Regions from separate parts of the Clostridioides sp. ES-S-0108-01 genome, predicted to be linked through region 2. Evidence: riboswitches for the same ligand, from Rfam matches in the RefSeq annotation. Region 2 holds a riboswitch; each other region holds the start of a gene.
The links. Region 2 has a riboswitch for lysine ahead of IR152_RS06940 (YfcC family protein). Riboswitches for the same ligand answer to the same signal wherever they lie in the genome.
Positions count from the first base shown of each region.

Region 1 (6,184 bases), on a different contig from region 2:
AATATAATCATCTATAATATTTATATTAACCTTACAGTTATAAGCTAATTCAAACCCTCTAGCAAGTTCCCTAACTCTAAGCTTCATTCTCTCATACACTTCTGGGCTAAAACATCTCATAGTACCTTCCATCTTTATATTTTCAGCTATTATATTTCTTCTAGCTCCACCTTCAATTCTACCAATAGTCAACACTGCATTGTCTATTGGACTTATATTTCTAGATACTATAGTTTGAAGTGAGCTTACAAAGTTTGAAGCTATCACTATACCATCAATTCCATTTTGTGGCATAGCCCCATGTCCACTTTTAGACACTATTTCTATGTCAATATCTCCTATTTGAGCCATAAAATAGCCTTCTCTTGTACCTACATAACCTTCTGGTAACTCTGGATATATATGAAGCCCATATATTTCATCAATATTGTATTTTCTAAGCACTCCTTCATCTATTAAAGCTTTTGCTCCCCCAGGACCTTCTTCTGCTGGTTGGAATATAAATACTATATTATCATTTAAGTCTTCTTTATTATCATTTAAATACTCAATTAATCCAAGTAATATAGTAGCATGTCCATCATGACCACATAAATGTTTTACCCCTTCTTCACTATGAAGACCATCTATGTCAGCTCTAAAAGCAATATCTTTTTTAGGTCTTTTCCCTTCTATTACACCTACTATACCTGTTTCTAAATAAACTTCATACTCAATTCCTAATTTATCAAGATAATCTCTTATGTATTTTGAAGTCTTATACTCTCTTCTCCCAATCTCTGCAATAGGATTTAATAACTTCCTATGCTTATAAAGTTGCTCTTGTAAATATGATGCCTCTCTCATGTAATCTCCTCCAAATTCTATTTTATTAAAAAAATATTTCTATATCTCTTATAGTTAAAATATTATATAACATACTATATTAATTAAAAATAAAAAACTAAATTGAATATAAAAATATTTTGCATTATTAAATAATTCACCATTAATAATAATTCCCCTGTTTCATAAATCAAAACAGGGGAATTATTATTAAAAAATTTTATTTTTTAGCAAGAGAAGAAATGTTTAGCAAGTCCACCCTTAGCAGTTTCCTTATACTTATCCAGCATATCGATACCAGTTTCTTTCATTGTTTCAACGACTTGGTCCAAGGAGACAGAATGTGAGCCATCAGTTAATAATGCATAATTAGCTGCATCATAAGCTCTTTGAGCTGCCATAGCATTTCTCTCTATACATGGAATTTGAACATATCCATGTACAGGGTCACAAGTCATTCCTAGATGATGTTCAAGTGCTATTTCTGCCGCATATTCAATATGGTCTATTGTACCACCTTTTAAATATGCTACTGCCGCTGCTGCCATAGAACAAGCTGCGCCAACTTCACCTTGACATCCTACCTCTGCCCCAGATATTGAAGCATTAGTTTTTATTATATTACCTATTATTCCAGCTACAAGTAGTGCTTCAATTATTTTTTCATCATCATAATTATAGAAATCCTGCATTGCAAAGAATATTCCTGGTATTACACCAGCAGAACCACAAGTTGGAGCTGTAACTATTATATTACCAGAAGCATTTTGCTCTGAAGTTGCTAGTGCATATGCATATATAAGTGTTGAGAAATTCTTATCTTTTTGATATGCATTATAAAATGTACTTGCTCTTCTTTTTAATAATAGTTTACCTGGTATTGTTTCATCCGTACTTAGCCCATCATCAATAGATTTTCTCATAGCATCTTTTATAGTTTTTATATAATCTTTTATGTCTTCTGGTTCACATTCCAACACAAAATCTACTAAAGTCTTATCATTTTCTTTACACCATTTTACTATTTCATCCATTGTATCTAAGTGATATATGCTCTTACTTTTACTGTTTCTTTGACCTTCTTCTGCTATAGTCCCTCCACCTATAGAATATACAGTCCATTCAGCTGTTACATTTCCATCTTTATCTAAAGCTTCAAACTTCATTCCATTTGGATGAAAATCTTTTATAATATCTTCTTTCCAAACAATTTCAACTTTTTTAGGTGCTATGGTTTTTTCAATTATATAGTCAGTTAAGTGACCTTTCCCTGTAGCTGCCAAACTACCATATAATATTGCTCTAAAACTTTCTGCATCTGGATTTTCATTCTTAAATCTTTCTGCTGCTCTTTGTGGTCCCATAGTATGAGAACTTGAAGGTCCACTTCCTATTTTAAAAAGTTCCTTTAAAGTATCCATATTATTCCTCCTGAATCTTCGGTATTATTACTTATTATTAGATTTTACGCACATATTTATTATAACCTAAATATATTAATTATTAGTTATTAAATTCGCATAAAATTTATTTTTTATTTCCATTTTGGTATATTTTATTAAATTAATATGCATATTTTGAGAATAAAACATTTATTTCAAATTTTTATAATATTAATATAATATAAATATCTTATTTAAACAGTTAAGATATTAACTATACCTATTAAAATTAATTAATTTGTACTATAATTATTATTGTACTTAAAAAATTAAATTTAGATAAAAAGGAGATTTGATTATATGTTATTTAAAGGTTCTGCTGTTGCTTTAGTTACTCCATTTACAGAGGATAATAATGTCAACTTTGAAAAATTAGGTGAATTAATCGAATACCATATTGAGAATGACACAGATGCACTAGTTGTTTGTGGAACAACAGGTGAGGCGACTACTATGAGTGAATCTGAAATTTTTGCTGTAATAAAATATACAGTTGAAAAAGTTAATAAAAGAATACCTGTTATAGCAGGTACTGGTTCAAACAATACTATGTTGTCTGTTCATATGAGTCAAGAAGCTGAAAAATTGGGAGTGGACGGTCTTTTAATAATAACTCCTTACTATAATAAGACTAATGAAAGAGGTCTTAAACTTCATTTTGAAACAATAGCAAATAGCGTTAAGTTACCAATTATTTTATACAATGTACCAGGAAGAACTAAAGTAAATATAAAGCCAACTGTTGTGGCTGAACTTGCTAAAATAGATAATATAGTTGCTGTGAAGGAAGCTAGTGGAGATTTAGCTCAAGTTGCAGAAATAGCTAAATTAGTGCCTGAAGATTTTGCTATATATTCCGGTAATGATGATACCATACTACCACTATTATCATTAGGTGGAAGTGGTGTTATCTCTGTACTTGCTAACATCTGTCCTAAAGAAACGCATGATTTAGTAGCTAAATTCTTTGAAGGTGATATTGAAGGCTCAAAAAGATTACAACTTGATATGGATGCTTTAATTGCTGCCTTATTTATAGAAGTAAATCCAGTTCCAGTTAAAACTGCCATGAATATTTTAGGTTTTAATGTTGGAGATTTAAGACTTCCTCTAGCTGAAATGGAAGAATCTAATCTTAATGTGTTAAAACAAGAGTTGACAAATTTTGGATTTAAATTTTAGCAATATATATATAAATAAGTTGATTTTTTCTTAAATATGTATTATTATTAGAATAATCAAATTTTAATATCCTATTAACCTAGGGTAGAGGTAGCTGTAACTAAGAGTATCCAATAGTAGCTGGCAGGTGTTAATGATTGGAAAAAGGATTTACAGCCGAAGAAAATATTTCTTGCAATAATATTTTCTGGGATTGCACATAACATGTGTAATACTGTCACTTATTTTTATAGGTGATGAGCTACAGGGTTTACTTTGAGTGATAAATTAGACGTACAAAGTATACCTTTGTGCGTTTTTTGTATATAATTAAAGTTGTTAATATAATATTAAAGTTTTTGGATATATAAAAATATTAACATATCTTACTTGTATAACTAAAATCAAATAAAACAATGTTTTAATAATTTAAAATTGGGGTGAATTTATATGAAAAAAGTAAATGTGGCAATAGTTGGTGCTACTGGAATGGTAGGTAGAACATTTTTAAAAGTATTAGAAGAAAGAAATTTTCCAATAGAAAATCTATTTTTATTCTCTTCTTCTAAATCAGCTGGTTCTAAAGTAATGTTTTGTGGTAAAGAATATATAGTAGAAGAATTAAAGGAAACTTCATTTACTGATAGAGGCATACAAATAGCATTATTCTCTGCTGGAGGAAGTATTAGTGAAAAGTATGCTCCAATAGCTGCTTCAAATGGAATCTTAGTAGTAGATAACTCTAGTCAATGGAGAATGAATCCAGATGTACCTTTAGTAGTTCCTGAAGTTAACCCAGAAGCCATAAAAAATCATAAGGGTATAATAGCTAATCCTAACTGCTCTACTATACAAGCTATGGTTCCTCTTAAAGCACTTGATGACAAATACAAAATTAAGAGAGTCGTTTACTCTACTTACCAAGCTGTATCTGGTTCTGGTGTTAAAGGTGTTGAAGATTTAGAGAAAGGAATGAATGGCAATCCTACTGGATTCTACCCTCATCAAATCTCTTACAACTGTCTTCCTCATATAGATTCATTCACTGAAAATGGATACACTAAAGAAGAAATGAAAATGGTAAATGAAACTATGAAAATACTTGATAACTACGACTTAAAAATAACTGCAACTACTGTAAGAGTTCCAGTAAAAAATGGTCATAGTGAATCTATAAACGTTGAATTTAACAATCCATTTGAATTAGAGGATTTAGTAAAAACACTTGAAGAGGCTCCAGGTGTTGTAGTAGTTGATAATCCTGCTAAAAATGAATATCCAACTGCTGTAGAATTTGATGATAGAGATGAAGTATTTATTGGAAGAATAAGAAGAGATTTTAGTGTTGATAATGGTGTAAATCTTTGGGTTGTTGCTGATAATATAAGAAAAGGTGCTGCAACTAACGCAATTCAAATAGCTGAAATGGCTTTATCATACGATTTAGTATAATGTACAAACTTGTATAAATATATGATTTTGTAAAATATTAATAGTAACTCAAAAACAAGCATTAGAAGTAACTGTAATATAAAACACAAAAATAAAAAAGAGGGGATTGATTTTATATGATATTTAGAGGTTCTGCTGTTGCTCTAGTTACACCATTTACAAAGGATAATAAGGTTGATTTTGACAAATTAGGTGAATTAGTTGAATACCAAATAGCTAATGGTACTGATGCTATAGTATCTTGTGGTACTACTGGTGAAGCTAATACTATGACTGATGAAGAACAACTTGCTACTATTAAGTATGTCGTAGAAAAAGTTAATAAAAGAGTTCCTGTTATCGCTGGAAGTGGTTCTAATGATACTATGCACTCAGTTAATTTAAGTCAAGAAGCTGAAAAATTAGGAGTAGATGCTCTATTAATAATAACTCCTTATTACAATAAAGCCAATAAAGCTGGGCTTAAACGTCATTTTGAAACAATAGCTAATAGTGTCAAACTTCCAATTATACTTTACAATGTCCCTGGAAGAACTTGTGTAAATATAAGTCCTAGCCTTATAGTTGAACTTGCTAAAATAGATAATATAGTTGCTGTAAAAGAAGCTAGTGGAGACCTAGGACAAGTTGCAGAAATAGCTAGCTTGGTACCAGATGACTTTGCTATCTACTCTGGTAATGATGATACTATACTTCCTTTGTTATCTTTAGGAGGTCAAGGAGTTATATCAGTACTTGCTAATGTTTGCCCTCAAGAAACTCACGATTTAGTAGCCAAATTCTTTGAAGGCGATATCGAAGGTTCTAGAAAATTACAACTTGGTATGGATGCTCTGATTGCAGCTTTATTTATAGAAGTAAATCCTATACCAGTTAAGACTGCAATGAATTTATTAGGATTCAATGTTGGAGATTTAAGATTACCTCTAGCAGAAATGGACCCAGCAAATTTAGAAGTATTAAAGAAAGAGTTAGTTAACTTTGGACTAAAAGTTAATGCATAGTAAAAATTAATGCATAGTAAAAGGATAAGTTTGGTCAAAAGTTAGCCCTTAATCATAGGAGGAAATTATGTTAAAAGTTATAGCAACTGGTTATGATGGAAAAATGGGTAAGATTTTAGCCGACACTATAAGAGAAGATAGTGAATTAGAATTGGTTTGTGTTGCAGCTAGAGGTATGGATAGCTGTGAAGGTGACCTCAAAATCTATGAAGATATGAGCACTATAGTTGAAGAAGTTGATGTAGTTATAGATTTTTCTCATCACTCTAATTTAGATAATATCTTATCTTATGTTTTAAA
Region 1 covers NZ_JADGMN010000004.1:148,018-154,201, reverse strand. The annotation lists gene IR152_RS05835 (N-acetyldiaminopimelate deacetylase) at 1-846, opposite strand, end outside; gene IR152_RS05830 (L-serine ammonia-lyase) at 1,053-2,246, opposite strand; gene dapA (4-hydroxy-tetrahydrodipicolinate synthase) at 2,568-3,449, shown strand; lysine riboswitch at 3,527-3,701, shown strand; gene IR152_RS05820 (aspartate-semialdehyde dehydrogenase) at 3,879-4,880, shown strand; gene dapA (4-hydroxy-tetrahydrodipicolinate synthase) at 4,997-5,884, shown strand; gene dapB (4-hydroxy-tetrahydrodipicolinate reductase) at 5,952-6,184, shown strand, end outside.
Region 1: linked by a shared signal. The riboswitch ahead of IR152_RS05820 (aspartate-semialdehyde dehydrogenase) and the one ahead of IR152_RS06940 (YfcC family protein) in region 2 are both predicted to bind lysine.

Region 2 (6,184 bases):
TCAGATGGGGATAAGTAATCCATTAAATAAGAATATTGATTTAATGCTAACGAATAAGTATATCGATAGCAAGGGAACTAACAAAATAGATAGTGCAAATAAAACATTTAAAATCGTTGGCTTACTTGAAAAACCGGATAGATATTATAACTCTCTATCTAATTCTATAGGTGGAATCAAGACTCAAGCATTTGTATATAAAGAATCAAAATTTCCACTAAAGACTAAAAATACATATAAAGGGACAATATTTCTTAAATTTGAAAAAAACACATCTAAGTTTATAAGTAAGCTTGAAAAAAAGTTAGACCTTGGTTGGGATTATTTACATGAAAATACTGAATTTAGTGTAGTTAAGTTATTAAAAGACTCCTCCTATAAGAATAAAGAAAATATTCAAAAGACAGTTCTTTTAATCATTGTGTCTAGCCTTGTAATATACAATATTTTTAATATTATCCTGCAAGATATGATAATTCAAATAGGGATTATGAGGTCAATTGGTATGTCAAATAAGAAAATCAAGTGTATGTTTAAAGTATCAAGTTTTATTTATATAGTTTTAGGTACAATAATTGGTATATTATTTGGAGTAATCTTATCATATATAGGAGTGAGAGTAGTATATGGATATAGTTCTATTCTAACTATAGGAATTCCAAGTATAATTTATTCTTTTGCAGTTTCAGTATTATCAGTATCAACAAGTAGTTTTATAGTAGTTAGGAAAGCTGTGAAGGTGTCCATAATTGATTCAATAAAAAGTAGTGAGAGGTATGAAAGAAAATCAAAATATAATATTATAAAAACAAATCGAACACATGGGAACATAATTAGAAGAATCGCGAGTAGAAATATATGGAGAAATAAATCTAGAACGATTATAACAATACTTGCAATTACTATGGTTGGAACTATGTTTATATTTAGCTTTGCAGTAAAAAGTACATTGAGAGCCAATATAGAGGAAGGAATAACAGGTGGTAGTTTTGGGATGTCCTATGGAAGTGTGGATAAAACAGTAAGTGGTAGTTACAATGGGACAGATAGTTTATTTTATAAAGTCGATAAAAATCTGATAGAGAAAATAAAAAATATAGAAGGCGTAAAAAGTGTAGATCCAAATTTTTACAATCCTAATGGATATGTTTTGCTTCCTAAAGAAAAAATATCTAAGTCCTATCAAGATGAATTAAATAGAAAAAATATACTATTTAAAGAGGAACATAGTAATGAATATCCTCTTCTTATAAGAGGTTATAGCGATGAGCTATTAAACAGTAGAGAGTCGTTTATTGAAGAAGGAAAAAACTTGACAAATGTTAAAGAAGGACAATATAAAAAAGTTATACTTGTAAACAATACAAATTCACAAGTTACACACTCATTTGAAGCAAAGGTAATTGATGGCGCAAAGGTTGGAGACATCATAGATATAAAATTACCTGTATATAAAGATAGTATTAAAAAGTATGAAACATTTAAGGTTGAGGTTAGTGCTATTATGAAAGAAGTTTATGCGGCATCTCAAGATGGGAATATTGATGCCAATGGAGCACAGGTGATATTTAGAGAAGATGACTATAGAGAATTAACAGGTCAAAAATATTATAACAAGATTTATGTAATGGTTAAAAAAGGTAAGTTATATCCAGTTGAAAAAAGATTAGAGAAGTTGACAAAGGATTATGCTTTTACATCAATTGGTGGTAAAGGTGAAGATTTGAAATTTAATGGAGGACAACAAAATTCAGAGGAACGGCTTGCAGTAATATATCAGTGTTTAATTATACTTATACTTTCTGTAAATAGTATTTTTATTATGAGAAGTAATATCATTGCTAGAAAAAAAGAATTATCAATACTAAGAGCAATTGGAATGAGTGTTAAGGATATTAAAAAAATCCTAATAATTGAAAGTGAATTTTATGGACTAGTTGCCTCTATAATAGGAGCTGTAATTGCAACAGTCTATTATAACTGGGGAATTTCAAAAACAAATAAAACTCTTTTAGCAGGAGGCTTTGAAAAAACAATAAAGCCTGATATTCCTGTGAGTCAAATATTTATGCTCTTTTCTATTTTTAGCATCATAGGATTTATTGCAGTATATTTATCTAGAGATAAATTAGAAGGTACATCAATAACAGAGGGAATTTCACAAAATGATTAAGTATGTTCAAATAAAAAATAAAAAGGAGAAACTTAATTGTAAATATTGCAATTATTATTCTGACAATATTTACAATCTTAATGTATTATGTTACAATTATTTACAATAAATAAAATTTAATAAGAATTACCTCATCTAATAAAAAGATTGAGGTAGAGGTTGCATTTACTAAGATTAATATTGAAGAGGTCGGAAACCAATGAGGCAATATAAAAGGAGTAAGTGCCGAAGTGCTAGTGTCCAAAGCTAGTGCTGGGACTGTATTTAATAAGTACAGTACTGTCATCAAAATTATCCCGAATTTTGATGGAGAGCTATCTTAAATAAGATAAAGGGAAGATGCAGGTATGTTGTATTTAGCACATTTAGCTCAACATGTATCCATGTTGAGCTTTTTTACATCTATACAAAATAGGATAAAAAGGGATGCAATAATAAAATATTTTAATTTAAAAAGTGGGGAGATTAAAAATGAGTAGTTTAAAAAAGAAAAAGTTTACTATGCCTCAAACACTTACTATAATATTCTTATTAATAGTAGTGATGGCAGTTCTTACTTGGATAGTACCAAGTGGAAATTTTGAAAGGGTGGATATAGACGGAAGGTCAGTTGTTGTAGCTGGAACTTATGAAAAAGCACCATCAAATCCACAAGGTGTTACTGATGTATTTTCAGCTCCTATAAATGGATTTATAGATGCAGCTCAAGTAGTTGGATTTGTTTTGATAGTTGGAGGCGCTTTTGGAATAGTTAATAAAACAGGAGCTATAGAAGCTATTATAGCTCATACTGTCAAAAAAATGAAGAGGTTTCAATTTTTAATAATACCTATCTCAATGATTCTATTTGGGCTAGGTGGAACGACATTTGGAATGAGTGAAGAAACACTACCTTTTTATATGATATTTATTCCACTCATGACCAGTATGGGATATGATTCATTAACAGCAGTGGCAACGATATTTGTAGGAGCAACAGCTGGATTTGGGGCAGCTACGACTAATCCTTTCTCTGTAGGAATAGCACAAGCATTGTCACAAATAACACCAGGTTCTGGAATAGAGTTTAGAGTTGTTATGTTTATAATATATATGGCTATATCTATAGGATTTGTTATGATATATGCCAATAGAGTTAAAAAAGACCATAAAAAGTCTTTAGTACACGATATATCACTAAATCAAGAATCAATGACTAATAGTGATACTAACATAAAAGAATTTACAAAAAGAGAAGCTATGGTAATATCAATTTTCGTGGTAGGTATGGCGATTATGATATTTGGAGTTTTAAAGTTAGAATGGTATATAACTGAGATTGCAATGATATTTACAGCAATAGGTATAATATCAGGAATAGCATCAGGGCTTAAACAAGATGAAATAGTTAATTCATTTATAAATGGAGCAGGAGATTTAATGACAGCAGGGCTATGTATAGCATTTTCTCGTGGAATCGTAATAATAGCAGAAAATGGATTTATAATAGATACAATTTTAAATTCTGCAGCAAATTTATTAAATGGACTACCAAAAACTATATTTATAAATTTAACTTTCTTAATAGAAGGTTTGATAGCATTTTTAATACCATCTGCTTCAGGGCTTGCATCACTTACAATACCTGTACTTGCACCACTTGGAGACTTAGTTGATGTATCTAGACAAATGATAGTTACAGCTTATCAATTTGGTATAGGTGTAACTAACCTAATAACACCTACATCAGGTGTTTTAATGGGAGCATTAGCAGTGGCTAATATTCCTTGGTCAAAGTGGGTTAGATTCATAGTTCCTCTAATGGTAGTATTAACAATTCTTGTAATGGTATTCTTGACAATAGGATTATATCTAGGATTCTAATAGGAGGTAAGTTATGATAGAGAGTGTAAAGAAAAGAGCTTATGAGATAGAGGATGAACTTGGAAAAGAAATTGAAGAAGTATGTGATTTTATATTCAATAACCCGGAGCTAGGTGAAGAAGAATATATATCATCAAAGTACTTAGTAGAGAAAATGAAGGAATATGGATTTGATACAACTTATCCGTACTGTAATATGGATACTGCTTTTAGAGCAGAATTAGGAGATAGTGATGGTCCTACTATAGCATTTTTAGCTGAGTATGATGCACTTCCTGGATATGGAGAAGATAAAGAACCAGCTCATGCTTGTGGGCACAACTGGATTGCAGCATCTACACTAGGAGCTTGTATAGTATTAAGTAAATTAAAAGAAAATTTTAAAGGAAAAATAGTACTAATAGGAACACCAGCTGAAGAAACAACAGGAGGAAAATGTGATTTAGTTAAAGCAGGAGCCTTTGATGATGTTGATGTAAGTTATCAGATGCATATAGAAGCTTTTAATAATATAAACTGCAAGGCTTTGGCAATAGATTCATTAGAGTTTAGTTTTGAAGGGGTATCAGCACATGCAGCTAGTCATCCTCATATGGGAGTTAATGCGTTAGATGCAGTACAACTTACTTTTGCTGGGATAAATGCACTAAGACAACATGTAAAATCAGATGTTAGAATACATGGGATAGTTTCAAATGGAGGAGAGGCTCCAAACATAGTTCCAGAAAAAGCAGCCTGTAAATTTTTCGTAAGAGCTGCTGAAAGAAGTTATTTAGATGAAGTAACTAAAAAGGTTATAAACTGTGCAAAAGGAGCAGAGTTAATGACAGGAGCTAAGCTTTCCTATAGATATTTTGAAAATTCTTTTGACAACATAATAAATAACAAAGTGCTTCAAAAGATAACAAAAAATAATTTGATTGAGGTGGGTATAACAGATATATTAGAAGGTAAAGATGGACCAGTAGGTTCTACAGATATAGGTAATGTAAGTCAAGTTTGCCCTACTATGTATACAGAAATAGCTTTAGATATAAATCCAATGGTGTATGTTCATGAAAAAGAGTTTCTAAACTATGCAAATTCTGAGGAAGCTTATGATAAACTTCACAAAGCAGTAAAAGCAATGGTAGGATGTGCATTAGAAATTTATCTAGAAGATGGACTACTTGATGAGATTAAGAAAAATCACTTAAACTAAAAATAAAATAAATGGGTATTACTTAAAAAATGGTAATACCTTTTTTATTTTGTTTATTGATAAAAATAATATTTTTGTGGATTCAATTTATATAGTTTGTTTAAAATTAAAATATTGAGAAAAAGTTGACACTAAAAAATAAATTTGCTAACATATAATAAATAATAATTAAAATAAAATACAAACGGATAGTGATTGTTTAAATACAAGCTAAACCTATTTATTACTCAGGATTCATGGGAGTCTATTTAATGTGTAATAAATAGGTTTTTTTTTATGTAATAAATTACATTTTAAATATTCTAAATAATTAAAAAAGATTTATTTTAACTTAATGCTAGTAAAGGGGGCATCACAATGATTATTGAAAAAATACTCAATAATAATGTAATTATTACAACTGATGAAAATCATAAGGAAATAGTAGTTATGGGAAGAGGTTTAGCTTATAAAAAACGTACAGGAGACCATATATCAAAAGATAAGATTGATAAGATATTCAAACTTTCAGATCCAAATATATCTGATAAATTTAAAGAATTAATAGCGGATATTCCTATGAGATATATGGAATTATCAGATGAAATAATTTTATATGCTAAAGAAAAATTAGGGAAAAGATTAAATGATAGTATTTATATTTCTTTAACAGATCATATGTATACCGCAATAGAAAGAGCTCATGAAGGAGTAAATGTAAAAAATGTATTACTTTGGGATATAAAAAGATTTTATAAAAATGAATTTAAAATAGGTCTAGAGGCTTTAGATTATATAGAAAAAAAATTTGAAATTAGACTTCCAGAAGATGAAGCTGGATTTATAGCACTACATATAGTTAATGCACAAATGGATCAAAATATAAAAATTATATATGAGATTACACAAATAATACAAGAAATTGCAAATGTAGTTAAGTACCATTATAAAATAGTATTTGATGAGGA
Region 2 covers NZ_JADGMN010000005.1:138,670-144,853, reverse strand. The annotation lists gene IR152_RS06945 (FtsX-like permease family protein) at 1-2,173, shown strand, start outside; lysine riboswitch at 2,319-2,498, shown strand; gene IR152_RS06940 (YfcC family protein) at 2,645-4,036, shown strand; gene IR152_RS06935 (M20 family metallopeptidase) at 4,050-5,237, shown strand; gene licT (BglG family transcription antiterminator LicT) at 5,595-6,184, shown strand, end outside.

Region 3 (6,184 bases), on a different contig from region 2:
AGAAATAGATGGAAAGCCAATAAAGATAGTATATCAACCAGAAGCTTACTTACATCAAGATTTACAAAGACATTTATACATACATGGTATTGTAAATGCTGGTATGACAGATTTCACTCTTGAAATAAATGATGAAGGAAGACCTTATTGGGTTGTAAGTTTATATGAACATAAAATTGGTTATGGAGGAGCAAATGCTACAGGAATAGCCACTGTTGATGCAGAAACTGGAAAAATAAAGGTTTATGATGTTAAGAACACACCTAAATGGGTGGATAGAATCCAGCCACAAAACTTTATAACAGACCAGATTAAAGACTGGGGTGTTTATGTTAATGGATTTTTAAATTCTGTTATATCAGAAAAGGGAGTTTTAGTGCCAACAGAAGGTACATCGTTAGTTTATGGTAATGATAATAGGTCTTATTGGTATACGGGTATAACATCTTCAGGTGGAGATGAATCTACAATTGGATTTATGTTAGTCGACTCTAGAACAAAAGAGGCTAGATTGTATAAACAGCCAGGAGCTACTGAAACAGCTGCAATGAAATCAGCTGAGGGTAATGTTCAAGAAAAGAATTATGAAGCTACATTCCCTGTAATGTATAATATATTGGGTCAGCCAACATATGTATCATCATTAAAAGATAAGGCTGGTCTTGTTAAGAGAGTTGCATTTGTATCTGTTGAAGATTATAATGTACTTGGAATAGGTGAAGATAAGAACGAAGCATTAAGAAATTATAAAGATTCACTAGAATCTAAAGGTAATGATTTAAAACTTGATAATGATTTAAAAGATGAGGTAATAGAAGGTACAGTGACAAGAATAAGCCCAGATGTACGAGGCGGAAATACTAATTATTATGTAACTTTAGATTCAAATAAAGAGATAATATTCAAGGCTACTTCAAAAGTATCTAGCGAATTACCACTGACTCAAGTTGGAGATAAAGTTAAAATATCGTATTCAAAAGAAGAATCTGGTGTAATTGAAATGTCAGAATTTGATAACCTAAATATTGCAAACTTTGAAGATAAAAAAGTAAAAGAAGGAACAGAAACTGATGAAAATACGAGTTCTCAAGATTCTGAAAATCAAGGTAATGTATAGTTTAAATAAATAATTGATAATAGTATTTAGTATGTTAATAGCTAATTTTTATAGAATTTATTTCTATAAAAATTAGCTATTTTATTTTAATTCTTTGTAAATTTAATATCATAAAATTAATATAATATTAGTACAACTTTGCAAATAATACTTCAAGGAGAATGTACTATGACTAATATGGAAAAAGAGATATTACTTTTAATTAGCAGGGTTAGATGTGTTACAGAATCTCAATTTAGAAAAATTTATGGAGAGCAAAAGAGATACAATAAAAAAAATTTCAAAAAAACTTTGAGAAAAATGTGTAGTGAATATACACTAAAAAAATATCCTTGTGATGTGGATTATTATAATTATAAAGACCTCTCTTATGTATACTATTTAAATGGTAGTAAGCTTTTTAAGGGAGATGATTTAATAAAGGCTCTAGTAGGGTCAGAGTTAGTTGTTAGAATCAATACTGCAGGTTGTGATGTAAAAAGATTTTACCGAAATGTTAGTGTAGATGATGTGAAATACGATTTATTTATTGAATATACAGACCAATTTGGTAGTATAAAGCAAGTTTTAGTCGACGTTGATTTAAATAATGAAATAGACATTTCTAAATATGAAAATCTTTCTAAAAAAATAGATAAATCTACAATTCCGTTTTTTAAAGTGCCAAATGTTTTGGTAGTTACACCAGATAACTTATCTGAATTAAATGATTTAGAGAGATATGATAATGAGTACAGTATAAATTTTATAGATTTAGGATTAAATAAACTATTTAATTGTATATAAGTTAATTTTAAAAAGAAGACTAGCGATTTGCCACATTTTGTAAAATAATTGTTGCAATATTATATAGAGTGTGATAAAACTATATTAATAAATTAATTAAAAATAATGAGCCTAGGGTAGAGGTAGCTGTATTCAATAGTATTCAATAGGAGCTGGTAAGTGTTGATAATTGATGAAAGGGTCTATAGCCGAAGAAATTTTGTTGACGGACAAATTTTCTGGACTTATGCAGAATATGCATAAGGCTGTCACTTTTAAAGTGGTGAGCTACAAGGTTACTTGGTCTATGAAATTTACACGTCCAAAGTATACCTTTGGGCGTTTTTATTTATCAAAATTTAGTTTGAGGGGGAAAAAGCATGAGTATAATTGTCCAAAAATACGGTGGAAGTTCAGTAGCAGATACTGACAAAATAAAATCAATTGCAGAAAATATAATAGAACGAAGAAAAGAAAATCCACAAATGGTAATAGTTGTGTCTGCCATGGGAAAATCCACTGATGAATATATAAATTTAGCAAAAGAATTGAGTAATGAACCTAGTAAGAGGGAATTAGATGCTTTGATGTCTACTGGCGAAATGATTTCAGCATCTTTATTATCAATAGCATTAAATGCACTTGGGTGTAAAGCTATAAGCTATAATGCTTATCAACTAAATATAAAAACGAGTGGTCTTCATGGAAAGTCTCAAATTGATGATATAAACATAAAAAGAATTAAAAATAGCTTAGATGAAGGAAATGTCGTGATAGTAACTGGATTTCAAGGAATCAATGAAGATGGCGATGTAACTACTCTTGGAAGAGGTGGTTCAGATACATCTGCTGTAGCTCTTGCGGTTAAATTAAATGGAAAATGTGAGATATATACAGATGTTGATGGGATTTACTTTACAGACCCAAGAAAATATTCAAGGGCTAGTAAACTTGATGAGATTGAATATGAAGAAATGCTTGAACTAGCAAGTTTAGGTGCACAAGTAATGCATTCAAGAAGTATAGAACTTGCACAAAAATATGGTGTTGAAATCTATGTTGGACGTACATGTGGTGCAGTAAAAGGAACGTATATAAGAGGGGGAAAATACATGAAATTAGAGGATAAAGTAATAACAGGATTAGCTACTAGTGATGATGATAGTTCTATAACAATAAAAGATTTTAAAACAGAAAATATATCTAGTTTATTTGAGGATATAGCAACTATGGGTATAAGTGTAGATATGATAAGCCAAACTGCACCTATTTTAGATAAGATAAGTGTATCATTTACAGTTCCAAAGGAAGAATTAGGAGAATGTAAAAAGATAGTATCTAAATACACAGATGAAGAACATGTAGTAATTGATAATAATATTACTAAATTCTCTTTAGTAGGTCTTGGCATGAAAAATACTTCTGGAGTTGCTGCTAAAGTATTTAAGATATTCAATGAAAATGGTATAATGATAAAACTTATAACTACATCAGAAATTCGTATAACTTGTGCTATAAATTCTGATGATAAACAAGTAGCTATAGAGAAAATAGCAGAAGTATTTAATATATAAAATTTGGGGAGGCTATTATGAAACTTCATGGAACTATGACCGTAAATAATAATGAATTATATATTGGAGGAGTAAGTTGTTTAGAGCTTAGTAAAAAATATCAAACTCCACTTTATGTATTTGATGAAGCTTTAGTGAGACAAAATTGTAGAGAATATATAGAATATTTTAAAGCCAGAGAAGGAAAAAATAAGGTTGCTTATGCGGGGAAAGCTTTTTTACCTCTTTACATGTGCAATCTTATAAATGAAGAACAAATGTGTCTAGATGTAGTTTCAGGAGGAGAATTATATACAGCTTATAAATCAAATTTTCCTATGGAAAAAGTTTTCTTCCATGGAAATAATAAGACTAAAGAAGAAATAAACATGGGATTAGATTTAGGTGTAGGTAAATTTGTAGTGGATAATTTTTATGAGTTAGACTTGATTGAAGCGTTATGTGAAGATAAAGGTAAAACTCAAGAGATATATTTTAGAATAACTCCTGGTATAGAAGCTCATACACATGATTATATAAAAACTGGACAGATAGACTCTAAATTTGGATTTGCTTTAGTAAATGGAGATTTATTTAGAGCAATAGAAAAGTTAAGTGAATATAAAAATATTAAACTTGTGGGTCTTCATGCTCATATAGGTTCACAAATATTTGATGTAGAACCATACATAGATACAGTAGATATAATGATGAACTTAGTAAAAGAAATAAAAGAAAAATTCAACATACAGTTAACAGAAATTGACCTAGGTGGAGGAGTTGGAGTTTATTATAGTGAAGGAGATAAACCTAAAACTATAAAAGAATTCTGTGAAACTATAATCATTAAAGCAGAAAATTCATGTAAAGAGCTTGGAATAGAAGTGCCTACATTAGTAATAGAGCCAGGAAGGTCAATAGTTGCAAATGCAGGAAGTACTTTATATACAGTAGGTTCGATAAAGGATATAAAAGATGTTAGAGTTTATGTAAGTGTAGATGGCGGTATGACAGACAATGTAAGACCTTCGTTGTACCAAGCTAGTTATGAATGTAGTATTGTGAATAAAATTAACCATGAGACTATGAATCATGTAACAATAGCTGGAAAATGTTGTGAAAGTGGGGATATATTAATTGGAGATATAAATATAATGGACATTAAAAGCGGAGATATACTTATAACAACATCAACTGGTGCATATGGATATTCAATGTCTTCAAATTATAATAAAATACCAAGAGCAGCAGTAGTGTCAGTGTTTGATGGAAATGATAAGCTAATTTGTAAGAGACAAAGCTATGAAGACTTATTAGCTTTAGAGATATAAAATAAAGAAGTATATAATAAAAATTAAATATTAAAGTTTATTACTAGCAGATTTGCTAAGATATGTATCTCTAAATTAATTTTTAGTTTGTTGTATCATTCTTAGTATATCTGCTTATTTTTCGCTTTACTAGCAAATTTCTTGTAATAAATATAAAATATTTTAAAAACTTTCTAATTATGATAAAATTTAAAGTATATGACAAGGAGGGATTTAATGAGAGGAAGAGTAATTTTATTAATATCGATATTATCTATATTTCTTGTAGGATGTTCATTTAATAAAAAAGATGAAATAAATTTAGTAGAGCAGGGAAAAACATATTTAGAAAAACATGACTATAAAAAAGCTATGGAATCATTATCCTCTGCATTAGAAGAAGATAATACTAATGAGAATGCAAGAGCTATGTATATGCAAGCTATGAGAATGTCAAACATGACTGAGTTTGAAGAATTAAAAAATTATGAGGATGCGATTAAGGAACTTAAACTTATAGAAAAAATAAAAAATGGTTCATCTGCTATTAAAGAAGAGGCAACTAAAAAGAAAGAAGAATTAACTAAATTAGAAAAAGAACAAAATGAAACAGAAGAACAAAGAAAGAAAAAGGCAAAAGATACGGCGGGAGAAGATAGGTATAGAGTAGAATCAGATGCAAGGAAATCTTCTTATAGTGAAAGTAATAAGAATAATAAATCTAGTTCTAAAAATAGCAATAAAAAGTCAAAAGGCGATAAGCCTGATAATAACAATTCTTCTCAAACTCAAGAAAAGCCAAATAGTAGTAATCCAACTCCAGCACCAACTCCACAAGATACTAGTGGTGGTTCAGATACTAGTGGAAATTCTCAAAACTCAAATAATTAATAAATATAAAATGTCTACATGCATTTAATGAACAAAATATATATTATAAAAAATATCTCTTAGCAAGTTTTCTTACTAAGAGATATTTTTTTGAGAAATAATTTAACAAATAACAGTCAATTTTTAAACTAAAAATTAAAATCACAGTATATATAAGCTATTGTAAGCGATTATCTATATATTTATCGACGTAAGTTTTTACGACAGCAGCTATTGGTACTGAAAGAAAAACTCCTATAAAACCAAATAGAGATTGACCTATTAAAATAGCAGAAATTACCCATATAGCTCCTATACCAACCTGCTTACCCATAACTTTTGGCTCTATAAGATTTCCATCTAATTGTTGCAATATAAATATAAATACAATGACCCATATAGTTTTTTGAGGGCTATATAATATTGTCATGGCTATCGGAGGGATTGCACCAATAAAAGGACCAAAATAAGGTATTATATTACCTAAGAATATTATTGAAGCTAAAAATAAAGCATTTTCTATTCGGATAACAAATTGAAATCCTAAAAATGCAATTATACCAATAATA
Region 3 covers NZ_JADGMN010000001.1:504,911-511,094, forward strand. The annotation lists gene IR152_RS02220 (hypothetical protein) at 1-1,117, shown strand, start outside; gene IR152_RS02225 (hypothetical protein) at 1,286-1,903, shown strand; lysine riboswitch at 2,013-2,181, shown strand; gene IR152_RS02230 (aspartate kinase) at 2,263-3,456, shown strand; gene lysA (diaminopimelate decarboxylase) at 3,474-4,766, shown strand; gene IR152_RS02240 (tetratricopeptide repeat protein) at 4,983-5,636, shown strand; gene IR152_RS02245 (AI-2E family transporter) at 5,794-6,184, opposite strand, start outside.
Region 3: linked by a shared signal. The riboswitch ahead of IR152_RS02230 (aspartate kinase) and the one ahead of IR152_RS06940 (YfcC family protein) in region 2 are both predicted to bind lysine.